DNA from 3 places in the Paenibacillus sp. BR2-3 genome. Region 1 is predicted to be linked to each of the others. Evidence: riboswitches for the same ligand, from Rfam matches in the RefSeq annotation. Region 1 holds a riboswitch; each other region holds the start of a gene.
What was found. Region 1 has a riboswitch for cyclic di-GMP ahead of PaeBR_RS20945 (S-layer homology domain-containing protein). Riboswitches for the same ligand answer to the same signal wherever they lie in the genome.
Positions count from the first base shown of each region.

Region 2: another riboswitch for cyclic di-GMP. It lies ahead of PaeBR_RS10630 (thiamine pyrophosphate-binding protein); the one in region 1 lies ahead of PaeBR_RS20945 (S-layer homology domain-containing protein).
Region 3: another riboswitch for cyclic di-GMP. It lies ahead of PaeBR_RS02875 (transglutaminase-like domain-containing protein); the one in region 1 lies ahead of PaeBR_RS20945 (S-layer homology domain-containing protein).

Region 1 covers NZ_CP126311.1:4,348,428-4,353,570, forward strand. The annotation lists gene PaeBR_RS20945 (S-layer homology domain-containing protein) at 1-1,821, opposite strand, end outside; cyclic di-GMP riboswitch class I at 1,865-1,959, opposite strand; gene PaeBR_RS20950 (MFS transporter) at 2,076-3,275, opposite strand; gene PaeBR_RS20955 (ROK family protein) at 3,295-4,320, opposite strand; gene PaeBR_RS20960 (sensor histidine kinase) at 4,476-5,143, opposite strand, start outside.
Region 2 covers NZ_CP126311.1:2,236,560-2,241,702, forward strand. The annotation lists gene PaeBR_RS10625 (carboxymuconolactone decarboxylase family protein) at 83-451, opposite strand; gene PaeBR_RS10630 (thiamine pyrophosphate-binding protein) at 463-2,091, opposite strand; cyclic di-GMP riboswitch class I at 2,260-2,354, opposite strand; gene PaeBR_RS10635 (methyl-accepting chemotaxis protein) at 2,482-3,732, opposite strand; gene PaeBR_RS10640 (hypothetical protein) at 4,213-4,392, opposite strand; gene PaeBR_RS10645 (hypothetical protein) at 4,351-4,896, shown strand; gene serA (phosphoglycerate dehydrogenase) at 5,050-5,143, opposite strand, start outside.
Region 3 covers NZ_CP126311.1:583,416-588,558, reverse strand. The annotation lists rRNA gene PaeBR_RS02880 (16S ribosomal RNA) at 1-8, opposite strand, end outside; gene PaeBR_RS02875 (transglutaminase-like domain-containing protein) at 371-1,180, opposite strand; cyclic di-GMP riboswitch class I at 1,194-1,274, opposite strand; cyclic di-GMP riboswitch class I at 1,346-1,426, opposite strand; gene PaeBR_RS02870 (class D sortase) at 1,538-2,197, opposite strand; gene PaeBR_RS02865 (GtrA family protein) at 2,238-2,642, opposite strand; gene PaeBR_RS02860 (glycosyltransferase family 2 protein) at 2,632-3,609, opposite strand; gene PaeBR_RS02855 (glycosyltransferase family 39 protein) at 3,647-5,143, opposite strand, start outside.

The DNA of each region.
Region 1 (5,143 bases):
ATCGGTGTATGCAGTCAACGCTTCACTTTGCTCTTCTTTCCGCAGCGAGGCGGCATTCGTCAGCATAAGCATCATTTCCTCGCGGGTGATGGAGGCATTCGGTTTAAACAAACTTCCTTCATACCCTTTGACCCACCCCGCCGATGCCGCCTGTTTTACCGCATCCGATGCCCAGTGGCCCGCAGGCACATCCTTGAATGAAACGCCCCCCTCCGTTTGGCCTCTCAGACCAGCGGCTTCAACCAGCATTTTGGCGAACTGAGCGCGTGTGACGGATTTTCCGGGTTCGAAACGTCCTGTGTCCATGCCATTCACGATCCATCTGGATGCAAGCACTTCCACCTCGTCTTTTGCCCAGTGGCTCTTCATATCCGTGAATGAAGGCTCGTTTAGGAACAGGGCGTACAACCCAGGCTCTTCAACTTGCGTCCGAATGTTCCGCCAGGAGGCGTCCATTGTTCCACCGGCGTAAATCCACTGTCCGGTAGCCCCGTTATAACGGTAAACGCCTGTCCGATTAGCGCGGTCGGCTGTTGCAGGGGATTGCTCTAATTCAAAGGTAAGCGAAGCTGGTTTTTCCAATTTCGCTTCCGAAGTCCATGTCCAAGAGATCCCAAGCCATGTCATTTCTTTATTCTTCGTTGCAGCCGGTCCGCTTTTCTCTACAAGAATCCGTGAATCCTTGCCGAATGTCCCCGGTTCAAAAGTGAGCCGTACGTCTTGTCCGCCCGCGACCACTCCGCCGTTAGGGCCGATAGAATCCCTGCCCTGCTGAAGCGCAGCCGTTGAAGCTGTATCGCCGGTTTCGCTTTTTACGACCTCCCTGCTAACCAGCCGGCCATCCTTGGCAATCGTGAGTTCTTCTCCGTTGAAGCCGACAAACTGGGACGGCTTAACGACACCCAGACTGAATGTTTTTCCGGTCTGTAAATCTGCGCTCCGCACAATCGCCTCTCCGCCCGAAGCCTCCAGCCAAGCGGCTGTTCCCCCTGAAATGCTCATTTCCTTGTATTCGGTTTTACCCAACATGACCGGCTGGGTCAAGTCAACCGGCTGGGGATCGCTCTCTTTCAGGTCAAGGAACGTATACTTTCCTTTATATTCAGAATCCCGCTGCTTCCACAAAATCTGCTCTCCGTTGAATACGAACCGCTCCACGTAAGAGGTGTAAGACAGGTCAAGAATCTTCCGGCTCGTTCCGGAAGAAATCACGTATTCATACAGATCGCCGTCCGAGCCACCTTGGTAGACAATGCTTCCGTTCGCTACGACCGGGTCTCTCCCTTTACCTAAATCTGTCAAAGTCCCATTTGTCTGGTCATATAAATGCATGTCATATTGAGGGTTAGTCTGCCAGACAATATAATCGCCGTCGATAGAAGGTATGCGATTCTGCCCTTCATTTACATTCAGCTTGGTCTCGACCTTCGTTTGGACATTGTAACTGTAGATATCCCAGTTAAAATTAACAGTCCCGGCGATTTGGTTTCTTTTGTCAGCCCATACAACAACCGGCTCGCCTTTTCCATTAACACCAACGACGGGAGTATCCGTCATTTTACCGTGATTTGTTACTGCAAGTGTTTTTCCGGTAGCCGTATTGCCGTAATAGATTTGACCCGCATAATTCGCAGCTCTGGACCGCCAGACCACATGAGTCCCCGATTCCCGAACATTGATTCCGTCGACAGTTAATGAAGACGCTTCATCCTTGTAGGTATAGACCGTTTCCGCAAATGTCCGGTTGACGGGCATTCCACCTGTCGCGATTACTCCCGCCATCAGCAGCAGTGCCGCTCTTTTCCAAAATACGCTTTTCATAAATTTCTCCCCCTTAAAAATAACAACAAAAAAACCAAGCCTCTTGAGAAACCCGGCTGCCAGGTCATGAATGGAATCATGACGGAAGGCCCGTGGCTTTGCGTCCCCGACTTTCGTACGGGTTTGCCTTTGTTCAAGCACTTGGTTTCCCATTAATAGTGCTTTATGTATAGTCAATAAGTCTTGCTGCTTCCAAAATTATACACAGTTCTACATATTATTACCATAGTATTTTTTCAGGTCATGTTTATAAGTCAGTTCAGACGTCTCTCCATCAAAGCATTGATCTTCTCCGACCCGATAAGCATAACGACAACATAAGCCACTATAACAAACGGAAAAATCATAAAGGTAGTATGAGCTCCCACCCACCAAAGCAGAGGCGGCAATAAGGCCCCGCCTGTATAGGCTACAGCCATCTGATAACCCATGATTCTCTGCGAATGCTCTTTTCCAAACCACACAGGCGTCTCATGCAGCATGCAGGGAAATATAGGTGCAGATCCTAAACCTACCAAAATAAAACCGATAAGTGAATAGATGGTCGGTAGCGGAATGACCAAAAGTATGGCTCCAACCAGAGCTATCGTTTGCCCTGCACGTATCAGAATGCGGTTGTTGAATCTGAATGTAACAAATCCGGTGATAAACCGCCCTACGGTAATTCCTCCATAATACAAGGAAACCCACTGGGCGGCCACAACGGCCGATAAATCCTTAACGTTAACAAGAAAGCTGCTGCCCCACAAGCCCATCGTTGCTTCCATACCCACATAGAACAAAAACGTAAGAAGGGACAGTTTAACACCCTTGATTTTCAAGGGTTTTTCGTTTGATACGGTCTCTGACAGCACAATGTTACTCCGATCTGCTTGAGACTCATTTCCTTCTTTAATATTGTTATTCTCCACTCGCTTCCATAAAGGGAGAGTACAGAAAAGCAGTACCACCAGAACAAATTGTATAATAGCTACAACCAAATAACCGCTCTTCCAGGAATTATCACTGGCCATATAATGGGACATAATAATGGGTCCAAGCATCGCGCCAATTCCCCAAAAGCAATGCAGCCAGCTCATATGATGGGCTTTATAGTGGGTAGCTACATAGTTATTCAACCCTGCATCGATAGACCCCGCCCCCAAACCAAGCGGCAAGGCAAGAATAGCGAGCCAAAGGATCGAGGGTGACAAAGAAAATCCCAATAACGACACCGCCGTAACCGTCACACTTATAAAGGTAACATTCCCCGTACCCCACCGTTTAAGCAGGGTTCCGCTTGCCAAACTTGAGAAGATCGTACCCGCTACAATAATCATGGACAGCAAGCCCGCTATTTCTATCGGCGCCCCATATTGCTGCTGCATCACAGGCCAAGCCGCTCCAAGCATCGAATCAGGCAATCCCAGACTGATAAAAGCCAAGTATATAATGATTAAGAAAAATGTAGCCATTCGATTACCACCTGTATTTTTATTTGGTTAACTGCAAGTTGGGTTCCAGCGTACTCAAGGTTTGTACAATCATGCCCTTTACATAATCAGCCGCAAAATCCTTCGAAAGAATCACCCTCGGCATTGCGCTTGGCGGGAGCTGTGTGCCGCATAATTTGGTAATTGCATTCAAATGTTCCGGCCTTAAAAAGCTTCCATACAGCACCACGGCATCAGGATTTAGCACGCTGCTGACCGCCACCGTAAGTTTGCCTATCGCTTCGCACAGCCGCTCAAAAGATGCAAGCAAAGAATCCTCACCCCAAGGAATCCCAAGCGGCATATGGGCCACTTCCCCCGCGAAACTGCGTTTTCCCTTATAAAGCTTTCCATTGATAAAAATACCCGCACCTGGTGGAAACCGCTCGGGGAAATATAAATAGACTATTGAGGAATCCGCCTCTACCTGCGTCCTGTTACAGAAACCTATGACTGCCGCGTTCACATCATTCTCTATGACAACCGGCTTGTGATACCGGAGTCTGAAATGCTCCGTTACAGAGATGCCGAGCAATGCCTCATAGTCCGAAACAACCATTTTACCATCGTATTCCGCACCGGGTAAGCCTAGGCCAATAGCCTGAATAGAGGGGTGCCCGGCAAGCGAAGTGTCAATGATCTGTTCCAAGCTCAGCAGATTCACCTTCTCAACCTTCACATCTGTTTCATACACACAACTGCCGGAGAGATTAACCACAGAGCTATGTATAAAGATGTCCCCATCCCTTTCATGCGGGAACAAAATCAACGCAAGCGCGTAATCCTCGTTGTAAATATATTGCTGCGCCGGCCTCCCTCCACGGGATGAGGTTAACCCTGCCTCCAGCACTTCATTTTGCCCTGCCAAATGCTGCAGCATCGTGCCGACAGTGACAATACTGAGTCCGGTAATCTCGGCAATTTGCCGTTTTGTAGCCTGTTTTTTCTCCTTCAGGACTTTTCGTACCAGATTTATATTTACCTCTTTAATCACAATGGCATTTCCGCCAATGTTCTCCACGTCCATCACCTCAGTTATTATAATACTTTATAAAAGTGTTTTAATAAATAGTCTTTTTATGGCCATACCCGTTATACTGGCTGAAACGATTAATGGCTGGAATGGGTCACTAGATAAGCAAAGCTGAAAAAAACTTCGGAAGGATCTCCGAAGTCTTTTGTTCATATACCTCCCTCCCGACTCTCCGGCGGCAGCACAAAGCTGATCTCAAAACGGGTACCTATTCCTGCTTCACTGGTTACTTTTATTTGTCCGCACTGGATTTCAATCAGCTTCTTCACAATGGACAGACCCAACCCGGTACCCCCATACTGACGGGAACGGGACTTTTCGACTCTATAAAACCGTTCAAAGATATAGGGCAGTTCATCTGCAGGAATACCAACCCCGGTATCCTCCACTATAATAGTGATGGAGTCAGAGCCATATATCAAATAAACATCTATGCTTCCCTGCTCTGTATAACGAATGGCATTCTCCAGCAGGTTTAGTACGATTTGTTCCATACGTTTGCCATCGGCACGAACCATTATAGCTGTTCCTGATTGATTGATATTCAGCCCCAGACTTTTGTTCCTCGCCTTCAATTCGACCTTTCGGACAGCCTGTTCAATGAGTTCGGACAAATCGATCCATTCCGGCACAAGTGAGATTCTTCCCTCTTCCATCTTTGCCAGATCGAACAAATCATCTACTAAATGCTGAAGTCTTACTGCTTCCTGATAGATAATGTCCAGATACCTGTCCTTCTCTTCTTCAGTTTCATACAACTGCTCCTTAACCACCTTGGAGTATCCTTCCAGATAAGTTATGGGTGTCCGCAGCTCAT
Region 2 (5,143 bases), 2.1 Mb from region 1:
GATATTTTAACTCTATTATTTCATATATTTCTCAAATATGCAATGTAAAAGTCGAAAAATGTATTAAAATGTCGTGAAAGATTTATTGGATTTCATCAAGTGTAGAGAGTAGGACATTAAAAGCACTAATCACTCTTGGTGCTCCTACACAAGGGACTAAATGCAATAACGTGCCTTTGATTTGTTCAATAGTGATCCCGACACGAAGCGCCATGATATAGTGAACTCCCAGTTGGTCAAACTGTCCCATTGTAATTAAGGAAGAGATGACCGCGATTTCCTTCCAGTCATTGCCGATGGTGTTGCGCTGAAAAATATCACCATAGGCGTTTCCCATTATATATTCAGCCAGATCGGGAAAATGCTCTTTAATCGGAGCCAAGGCTTTAGCGCCATAGTCTCCGGAAAGATTAGAAAAGTGGTCCAGGCCATTCATAACATTGTCGCTCATATGTACCTCCTCTAGAGATTTAGTGTACGGTGTGCGGTTGGGGGGACTTCGTCACGGTCAGTTAACAATTCGATGACGGCCACAGCATTCAAAGCGACAGCTTCTCTAATTGCTGAAGCAAATTGTTCTGCAGTCTCACACTTAAAGCCGGTAGCGCCCAATGATTCAGCGAATTTTACAACATCCATAGGTACTTCGAATATAGTCCCATCATTTCGGCCTGTAGTTTTCTCCATACCTTTTAGCGCCATATCCAGTTGCATATTATTCACAACGATAAAGATGACAGGGATATCTTTACACACGGCTGTATTAATCTCTGTCCCCAGCATCATAAAGCAGCCGTCGCCTGTGATGCAGAAAATCGTTTCAGCGGGTGAGGCCACCTTGGCTCCAATGGCCATGCCGATCGCATTGCCCATGCAAGCAAAGTAAGCATCAAAAACCAGGCTGCCTGGTTTCTTCACCTTGTACCATTTGACAGCATTGAAACCGTGACTTCCATCGTCGACGAACACTGTATTATTATAAGGGATTAGATCACTCATAGTGCTTAGTACCGATGCCAGTGAGAGCTTGGGGAGGACAGGGAGCTCTTCCGTATAATCTACAGGCACGGTTTCGCGTTTAGTAACAGTGTCAGGATTAATATTATTGATATACAGCCTCAGGTTTTGGCGAAGATCTCCGGTTACCTGTATGGTCTTGGAGGTTAATATTTTTCCGACAAAGGTAGGATCGCTGTCAAACTGAATCAATGTCGCCGGATGATTCTCCCGCCCCAGATTACAGATGGTCATATCGCTTAACCGTGATCCCAGAACGATATATAAATCACTATGGTTCAGTAGATCTTCACCGTGTTTGCATCCCCCGACACCGATCGGACCGTGATACAACGGGTGATCCCAAGGAATAGCTCCTTTACCTCCAGGCGAGGTCACGATAGGAATATTAAAGATTTCAGCTAATTGAATCAGCTCCACATGGGCTTCAGACCGATTAACACCTTTACCGGCAATAATTAAGGGATTAATGGAGTTATTAATGGCCGAAATTACACGATCAATGTTAGCAAAACTTACGAGGAATTCCCGCTCCGGGATAATAATATTGCATTCTTCAAGCCGTTCCGTCTGAACATCAAAAGGTAAACAAAGATGAACAGGTCCACGCTTGCCGCTCAGTGCAATTGAAATCGCATGATTAAAAATGGTGCCGAAGTGGTCGCCGCGTTCAACAAGCTTACTAAACAATGTAGCAGGTCTGAACATCTCTGCCAGATCAGCAAGATAAGAGGACGAATCCTGGCATTGTGGAATTCCTAGTTCTTTAATGGACTGGTGACCGGTAATGAATAAGACAGGTAAGTTATTAGCTTTAGCATGCGCTGCTGCGGTGAGCAAATTAGTGCCTCCTGGGCCAGAGGTACCAAAAGCTACTCCGAGATTTCCGGTTTTTAGAGCGTAACCGGAGGCTTCGAACCCGGAGCTTGATTCATGTCTCCCAGGGATAAACTCAATTCCATAATCCACCATCTTTAAAGCTGCAGGACAAATAGATTTACCTATGATTCCAAAGGCATGGGTTACTCCGAGGTTACGTAGTGCTTCTGCCATGTAATCTGCGACTGTCTTCAAAAGTTACACCTCACAAGTGAATTTATGTAGATTAAATTATCGATCCATCGAATAGAAATCGTCAGACCTATAAAATTAAAAAAATAAAACCTGTGCTCAAATACAGAGCACAGGTTGGTAGCACAAATCGCCGTAGAGACCGCATAAATAATCCAGTCATTCTGGTTTTTCAGCAACCTGGCAGTCATGACCCCATTAATTACCGAGGCTGTAGATCCATGGCTTTGCGTCATTCTCTTTCGAGAATTTTGCCCATATAAATTTGTGAATTTCAAAGAAGAATAATTTTCCTTTACAATATATTCCTCGAGCACCTTTGTCAATAAAATTATACATAATAGCTCGAAATTTGACGAAGAATGTGAATAAATTAGGAAAATTAGATTCTATTTAAAACTTAAAGACATGGATAGTCTTTTGCAGTTGAAGTACGGAACGGGTCATAATTTCAGTTTCATCGGCTACCGCTTGAAGCGCATGAATTTGTTCGTTCATTGCCGCTGAAACTTCCTCGGTTCCGGCAGCAGTTTGCTCAGTGATTGCTGAAATATTTTGAATAGCGCCGGAGATTTTCTGCGCACTCTCCAGCATGCTGTCGCTTTCTGCAGAGAACGAAGAAATTTGCTCGGTTATATACTGAACACTTTGTACAATCTGGGCAAAAATCTGGGCGGTTTCAACAATCATCTCATTTTGTATTTGCACGACTTCTTCATTGATGGAGATATTCTCAATGGCTTGCTTGATATCATTCTCGATACTCCTTACGAGACCGAACACTTCTTTCGTGGAGGCGGTAGATTCTTCAGCAAGCTTACGAACCTCCTGGGCAACGACGGCAAAGCCTCGTCCATGTTCCCCGGCCCGTGCCGCTTCTATGGAAGCATTCAGCGAGAGGAGGTTGGTCTGCTCGGCAATCTCTGTAATCGTCTTTGTAATCATCGTTATGCCTTTGGCATTTTGGGAGAGGGCCTCGATGGTCTGCGCTACTTTTTCGGTAGCATCGATATTTTTCCGCATTCCGGCAGCTTGGGTATCTACAGAATGTCTGCCTTTTTCAACCAGATCCAGCGTATGTATTGAACGTTTGTTCATTTCTTTCGTTGAACTTGTGTAGTTGGATACTTTAGTCTCTATGTCTTTTATAGATTCCGCCATATCGGCAATATCAACGGATATTTCATTCGCTCCGAGAGCCAGTTCATTGGAGGATGAAGCGACTTGAGCCATTACAATTTTCAAATCCTGATTCTTATTCTCTATCCCGCGGCTTGCATCCGTTACCTGGCGGGTAATCTGTGAGGCTTCTGTAAGGATTTTCTTGAGTTTATCAATCATACTGTTGAACGAGCGGCTTATATCGCCCATAGAGCCTGTCTCATCAGCTCTGGAAGTAAAGTCTCCTTTCGCGATCGTGTGCGAGATATTGGAAATGTCGTCAAAGGATGATGTAAGCGTTCTCTCAATGTAGCGGGAAAGAGGGTATGTGAGACCGCCAAGTAAAGCTACCAGGATAATTCCTGCAAATGCTTTACCTATAATCAAAAATGCAATCAAAACAGGAACAGCGAACAACGCGGCAACCATAAAACATCCGGCAATGATTCTTTCTTTTAACGCAAGCTTGTTCATCCAGGCCATAACAAACAGATCCCCCTTAATTATGTTGACTATTGTAATATTATAGGTGTTTTTGGGAGCCGAGGTCTATTGTAAGAATTGACATAAATCATAAATCTTTAAAGTGGTATAAAAATAGGGGGTGTCCCATAAGCCATATAAATGGCTTTGGGTATCCCCGTTGTTTTTCGAGTAGGATGTACATTGACGCTTGCTGTGGACGCTCCGCGAACGGACCGTTGTTCCAATCGCTGTTGTCCCCAGATTTTATTTATTCTCCTTAGCGGTGAAAATCCGGGGACAAAGGCGACCGCTACCGCTTTTCCACAATCGTTCCGTCCTCTCCGCTGCTTTAAGCAGAAAAAGTTTCGACAATCCTCTTTAAAATCACAAAAAAAGAAACCGTCCTTTGGTAAAATGGAAGTACCACCAACCATCCTAAAAGGAGCAATTTCTCTGTACATTCTATATACCATAGACCAACTTTACCTGCCAATGGATTTAGAAGAAGATCTTCCACCCCATCACCTCGTTCGTGTCGTTAACGCCGCCGTAAATCGACTGGACGATACCATCTTTGACGCAGCCTACCCCGGCGGCGGCCGCGATAGCTACCATCCCAAAATGCTCACCAAAGTCATGATCTACGTCTACACCCAGCGCATCTATTCCTCCCGGCAAATCGCCAAAGCCATTCGGGAGAATCCTACTTGGAAAGCGAAGAGATCAAGGCCGTGGTTAAATACGGCAACTACCACAAAGAAAAGAGCAAGACATGGAAAGAAAACATTGGAAAGATGGAGAACTGGACGTACAACGAAGTCGAAGATACGTGGACGTGTGCGGCCGGAACAACGCTTCATTTTTGCTATGAGAGTAAGAAAACAATTAGATAGTGGATATGAACTCCGGCAACGCCATTACCGCAGTACCGGCTGTCATGGTTGTCCCCTGAAAGCCGAGTGTACAAAGGCTATGGGATATAGAATGTACAGAGAAATTGCTCCTTTTAGGATGGTTGGTGGTACTTCCATTTTACCAAAGGACGGTTTCATTTTTTGTGATTTTAGAAGGAGATTGTCGAAACTTTTTCTGCTCAAAGCAGCGGAGAGGACGGAACGATTGTGGAAAAGCGGCAGCGGTCGCCTTGGTCTCCGGATTTTTACCGTTAAGGGAAATAAATAAAATCTGGAGAGCACAGCGATTGGAACAACGGTCCGTTCGCGGAGCGTCCACAATAAACCAAGACCGTAATCCTACTCCAAAAACAACGAGGGTGTCCCTAGCCATTTACATGGCTTTTGGGACACCCCCCTATTTTTCTGGTGACTATAACGTCTACAGAAGGATAACTTCCTCGGCTGTGTTGATTTCCGGTAATCCGGCCAATTTCACAAGCACCTCAGTTGGAACGGCTTTGTCAACTGTCAGG
Region 3 (5,143 bases), 1.2 Mb from region 1:
TCCAAATTGGTATTTAGAAAGAGCGATAGCTCATTTTGAAACATCTGACGAGAATTTACATTCTCATTTTTGGATTTCACTTTCATAAAATCCCACTCACTCGTTGTTCAGTTTTCAAAGATCAAGTTCTCGTTGTCGGTCATTAATGCCTCACCAGCAACTCTTATAATATATCACATTGTATTGAGGAGTGCAAGCTTTTTTTTCGAAATAACTTATTTCGCTAATCACTTCGCTTATTTCTTCTCCAACAACGCTTACTTATAATACCCCATCCTCAGGGGTAAAAGCAACCCTATCAGCAAAATAAAAACAACCTGCTTAATTATTAAGCAGGTTGTCCATTAATTGAGTTAAATTTCAACAAGTATTAATAAACTTTAGCAGTCGTGTATTTATTCGAGCTTTTGATCAGCGTTGCAGTTTTCTTGTTCTTGATCAATCCAGCGTCTACAGTCGTGTCAATGGTTACCCATTTGCCATTCAACAGCACTTCATTCCAGGCATGATACTGACTGACATAGCTCGTGTTCCCCATAACCAGTTTGGTTGGAATATCTACACTGCGAAGCATTGCGGCAAATAAGGAGGAATAATCGTAACAAATACCTTTTTTGTCCGTAAGAGTATTATCTATATTAGGGATGTAATCACTGGATACTGAACTCGCTAAACCATAATCATACTGCACGTTCTTAACGATGTAGTTATAGATGGCTTTCACTTTCTCTTCATCTGTTTTCTTTCCTTGTGTCAGCAGTTGAGCTCTTTGAATGGCTTTATCCGAGGAACTCCATTTAATATTCTGAACGGAATTCAGATATACAACATTAGTGTTGCTTAAGGACAACTGTACCATTGCAGAGTAGACCGTTCTGTATTTGTTACCCGTAGTGTTCTCAAGAACAGTAACCTTATAGGAACCATTTCCTTGTTGAAGTGGAAAACGTTCATTTTGTTGAGAAGAGAACAGATTATAGGTGTAGCTATTATTGTCCTTAGTAATCATCAGCTTGGTGCGTTTGTCTTTCGGCACTTCGTATTCAATTCCGATTACACCCTCCGTAAGCTTCGAGGTATTCAACCAACTGGAATCGGTAGTTGCAGCATCTGCTGTAGTCACCTGAACAGAAGTGGCCACTACAAATAGCGTTAATAACATAAAATAAACCTTTTTCAAGGATAAAACTCCTTTCGGTAGCTGGCTGCCATCCTTACGGGAAGGCCCTTTAGCTTTGCGTCCCTAACTTTCGTCAGGTTTGCTATTATCGTATAAGCTCTATCTTTGTACTATTTAGTAGAGTCTGATAGAAATAGACTTGAACAAACAAAAAAAAGCCCTTCATTCGGTAGCTGGCTGCCATCCTTACGGGAAGGCCCTTTAGCTTTGCGTCCCTACTTTTCAATAGGTTTGCCGTTATCGTGCTTAGCTTTTATAGTTAATATATTACCATATTTTCGCAATTACTCAATAGTAAAGTAGATAGATTTATTTTCATATTATTAAAATTATGATAGTTCAAATTTATCATATCTTTCAGGACAATTTGGCATGCACTATAAGCCGATGTGTCGGATTTACGAGCGGATCACATGTTATAAGGGTAAGAATCTTATCTTTATTGTTGCCGTTCAGAACAGAAACGTCGGTTGGCTCCACCACTGAAATATCATAAACCTCGTACTCATAGACTTGGTTCTTTGTTTTTACAGTAATAATGTCTCCAATGGCTACTTCATTCAATCTGTTGAATAATCTTCCGGTCGTTCTGGCCCTGTGTGCAGCTATAGCTGCATTGCCGATCTGACCGAGGGGGGTTGTTTCCTGCATATGTGCGGCGGCATGCTTCATATTGGCTTTCGTAGCCCCCTCCAGCACAGGCAGCTTCAGGTTTATTTTATTAATTTCAAGGAGTGCAATAACGTTATCGCCCATTTCCGGCCCGGCTGCGGTTGGACTGTCCCCTGCAGTCTGGGCTTGCTCGTCCAGAGCCGATTCATCCGCAAGCAACTGAGCAACCTTGGCATATCTGCTTTCCAGATCAGCATCAGCCGTGGGATTTGCACTATCATTGTAGCTCTGTTCCGCGTCTTTCAACAGCTGGCTTTGCTGCCAATCGTTATACCACTCATTAGCCTTCGGATAGAGCAAGATCAAAATACCGCCAAGTATAAGCAGATAGGAAAACTTACGCATAATTCGCACTCCCTTCTATTCATAAGCTCATACTATCCTTTCAAAAAACCCATTTCCGGCTTCCGAAGAAGTTAATAATTACTGTAATAAACGTAACCATAACTTTAGCCATCAAAACTTGAACCCCGAGCTGATCTGTCAAAAGACGCATAAGCAGCAGCGAGATTCCCAGCACGGCCAGATTCAGCGCAATAAATTTCAGCAGCTGCGTCCGGTCGAACCCTTCCTGACTGACACGTTCCCGATCCCGAAAGGTCACTTTTTTGTTAAGAATAAAGCTGTTGGCCGTACCTGCACTGTAGGAAATGACCTGAGCCACCGGATAGAGCATCCCTATGGAGTGCAGCAGTGTAAATACAGCAAAATCAATCAGCGTGTTGAGCAGGCCGACCGCATTGAACTTCAGAAATTGAATGAATCCGGTGCGGAGGCTTTTATCGGGCATAAATATCGTCCTTCCGGTCATCCTCAAATTCTCCATTACGGTACCCCGCCGTCTCACGCACAATATAGAGCGGTCTGTCTTTGGATTCGTCGTAAATCCGGCCGATGTATTCACCAATGATCCCAAGCAGCATAAGCACAATGCCGTTAAATAGCAAATTGACACCTACTATTGAAGTCCAGCCCGGAACGGTCCATGATGTGAACAGCCTCTGAAACAATACAAAGAACAGGTAAATAAAACTGGTTAAGGAAAGAAAGAAACCAATATAGGACGCGATCTTCAGCGGCTTATGTGAAAAAGAGGTGATTCCGTCAAGCGCAAAGCGGATCATTTTTTTTAGCGGATATTTTGTCTCCCCGGCAAAACGCTCCTCACGCACGTATTCGACCGCCGTCTGGCGGAAGCCCACCCAGCTCACCAGTCCCCGGACGTAACGGTTTTTCTCCTTTAATCCTCTAAGAACATTACACACTTTCCGGTCAATCAGGCGGAAGTCCCCTGTATCTGTTGGAATATCCACGCTCGTCATGCTGCTTAGAAGCCGGTAGAAGAGTTTTGCCGTCACTTTTTTGAAAAGAGTCTCTCCATGGCGCTTCAGCCGCTTCGCATACACGACCTCATAACCTTCCTTCCACTTCGCAATCATCTGTAATATTACCTCCGGCGGGTCCTGAAGGTCGGCATCAATGACAACAACCGCCTGGCCTTCCGAATAATCCATGCCTGCGGTTATAGCTACCTGATGTCCGAAGTTACGGGAGAAATCAATCAGCTTCACATTCTCGTCGCGGCTGCTGATTTCCCGCATGATTTCTACGGTACGGTCACGGCTCCCATCATTAACGAATAGAAGCTCATAGGGTTCACCGCAGCCGTCCATTACTTTTTTCAATCGATCGTACGTATGGGCAACAACTTCTTCCTCATTGAACATAGGAATAATTACGCTGTATCTGGCCTTCATTACGTTCCTCCTCAAGCATAGTTAACTATTTATAATTTTAAAAAACCCAGGTAGGGAACCAGCGCAGGATGTTCGTTACGTAATCCCCTCTGACCACCATACCCGACAGCACCGGATAGAATCCGATAAAGAGCAGCGCCGCAGCCGCCACAAAAATATAACGTACAAAACGGGCTTTTGGAGACCTGCTGTCCAGGAGCTTCATCACATAAACAATACCAAGAATCAGAAACGGCACCATGGCAAAATAATGGTAAAGGAACGTCTCGCGCGGGACAAGCATCCAGGGCACGTATTGTGAGAAGAAGGCAATCCAGATCATGTACAGATTTTTGTCCTTGCGTTTGACCGTCAGCCATAGAGCAGCCAGCATAGTGAAAATCCCTGTCCACCAAATCAGCGGGTTGCCCATAGTCACAATACTGCTCACCTGACCCTCCGGGAGGCCTTCTCCGCCACTAAAGAACCAGACAGGTCTCTTCATAAACGGCCACTGCCACCAGGATGAAGAAAAAGGATGGGTAGCTACAAGCTGGCTGTGATAGTCATACATATTGATCTGGGCATCAATCAAACCTTTTACCGTAAATCCTTCAGGCGTTACTGTCAGGACCGGAATAAAGGAAAGGCTGTATATGAGGATAGGAATTAGCACAAAGAATACAATGCAGCTTAACAAGGTAAGAATCGTATTCTTCCAAAAGGATTTAACGGCCTTCTGACTGGCATTTCTCAGTTCCAGATCACCCAGCTTCCCTTCGGCCAGAACACGTCCCGCCGCCCGGTACTGCCTATAACGCTCGAATAATACCAGTGCCAGCATAATCGCCAGCCCTGCACCACCATACAGCACGATCCACTTGGAAGCAACTCCGATGCCGAAGAATAGTCCTGACCAGAACAGCGGCACCAGCGTTTTCCTTAGGGGAACGAGGTAGAAATTAAGTGTGAAATAGCGCTGCATGAAGTAGAACATTAACATGATGAAAAAGACGCCGTACACATCTATGGTTGAAATCCGGGTCTGGGTGAAATGCATGAAATCAAGTGCGAATAATCCCGCTGCAAGGGCGGCGTATCTGCTTTTACTGAATAAACGAAAAGCCATCATATAGATAAGCGGCAGCATGGCAATACCGAACAGCGTGCCGATAATCCGCCACCCGAAGGGATTTACACCGAAAAGCTCCATCCCTACAGCTATGAGCAGCTTGCCGAGCGGTGGATGCGTATTCTCGTAAGGTACAATGCCGTGTGCATACTCATAAGCCGTACGCGCATGATAAATTTCGTCGAAATAGGTTCCATTCATGAACCCGGAATACTCCGGAATCATGGATTGCTCATCAAATAAATGGGCCGGGGTTCCGTGTTTGGGAACGGCTCCGGGCTCGGGAGTCACACCGGCAACCGGAAGCGGAGTTCTTCCGCCTCCCTGCTCGTAAAAAGCCATCTCATACAGCGAAAATCCCGGTGAATTCACTGTAAGCTTCACGTAGCGGGCAGTGACGTTCAGGGGTTGGCTTTTCCACAC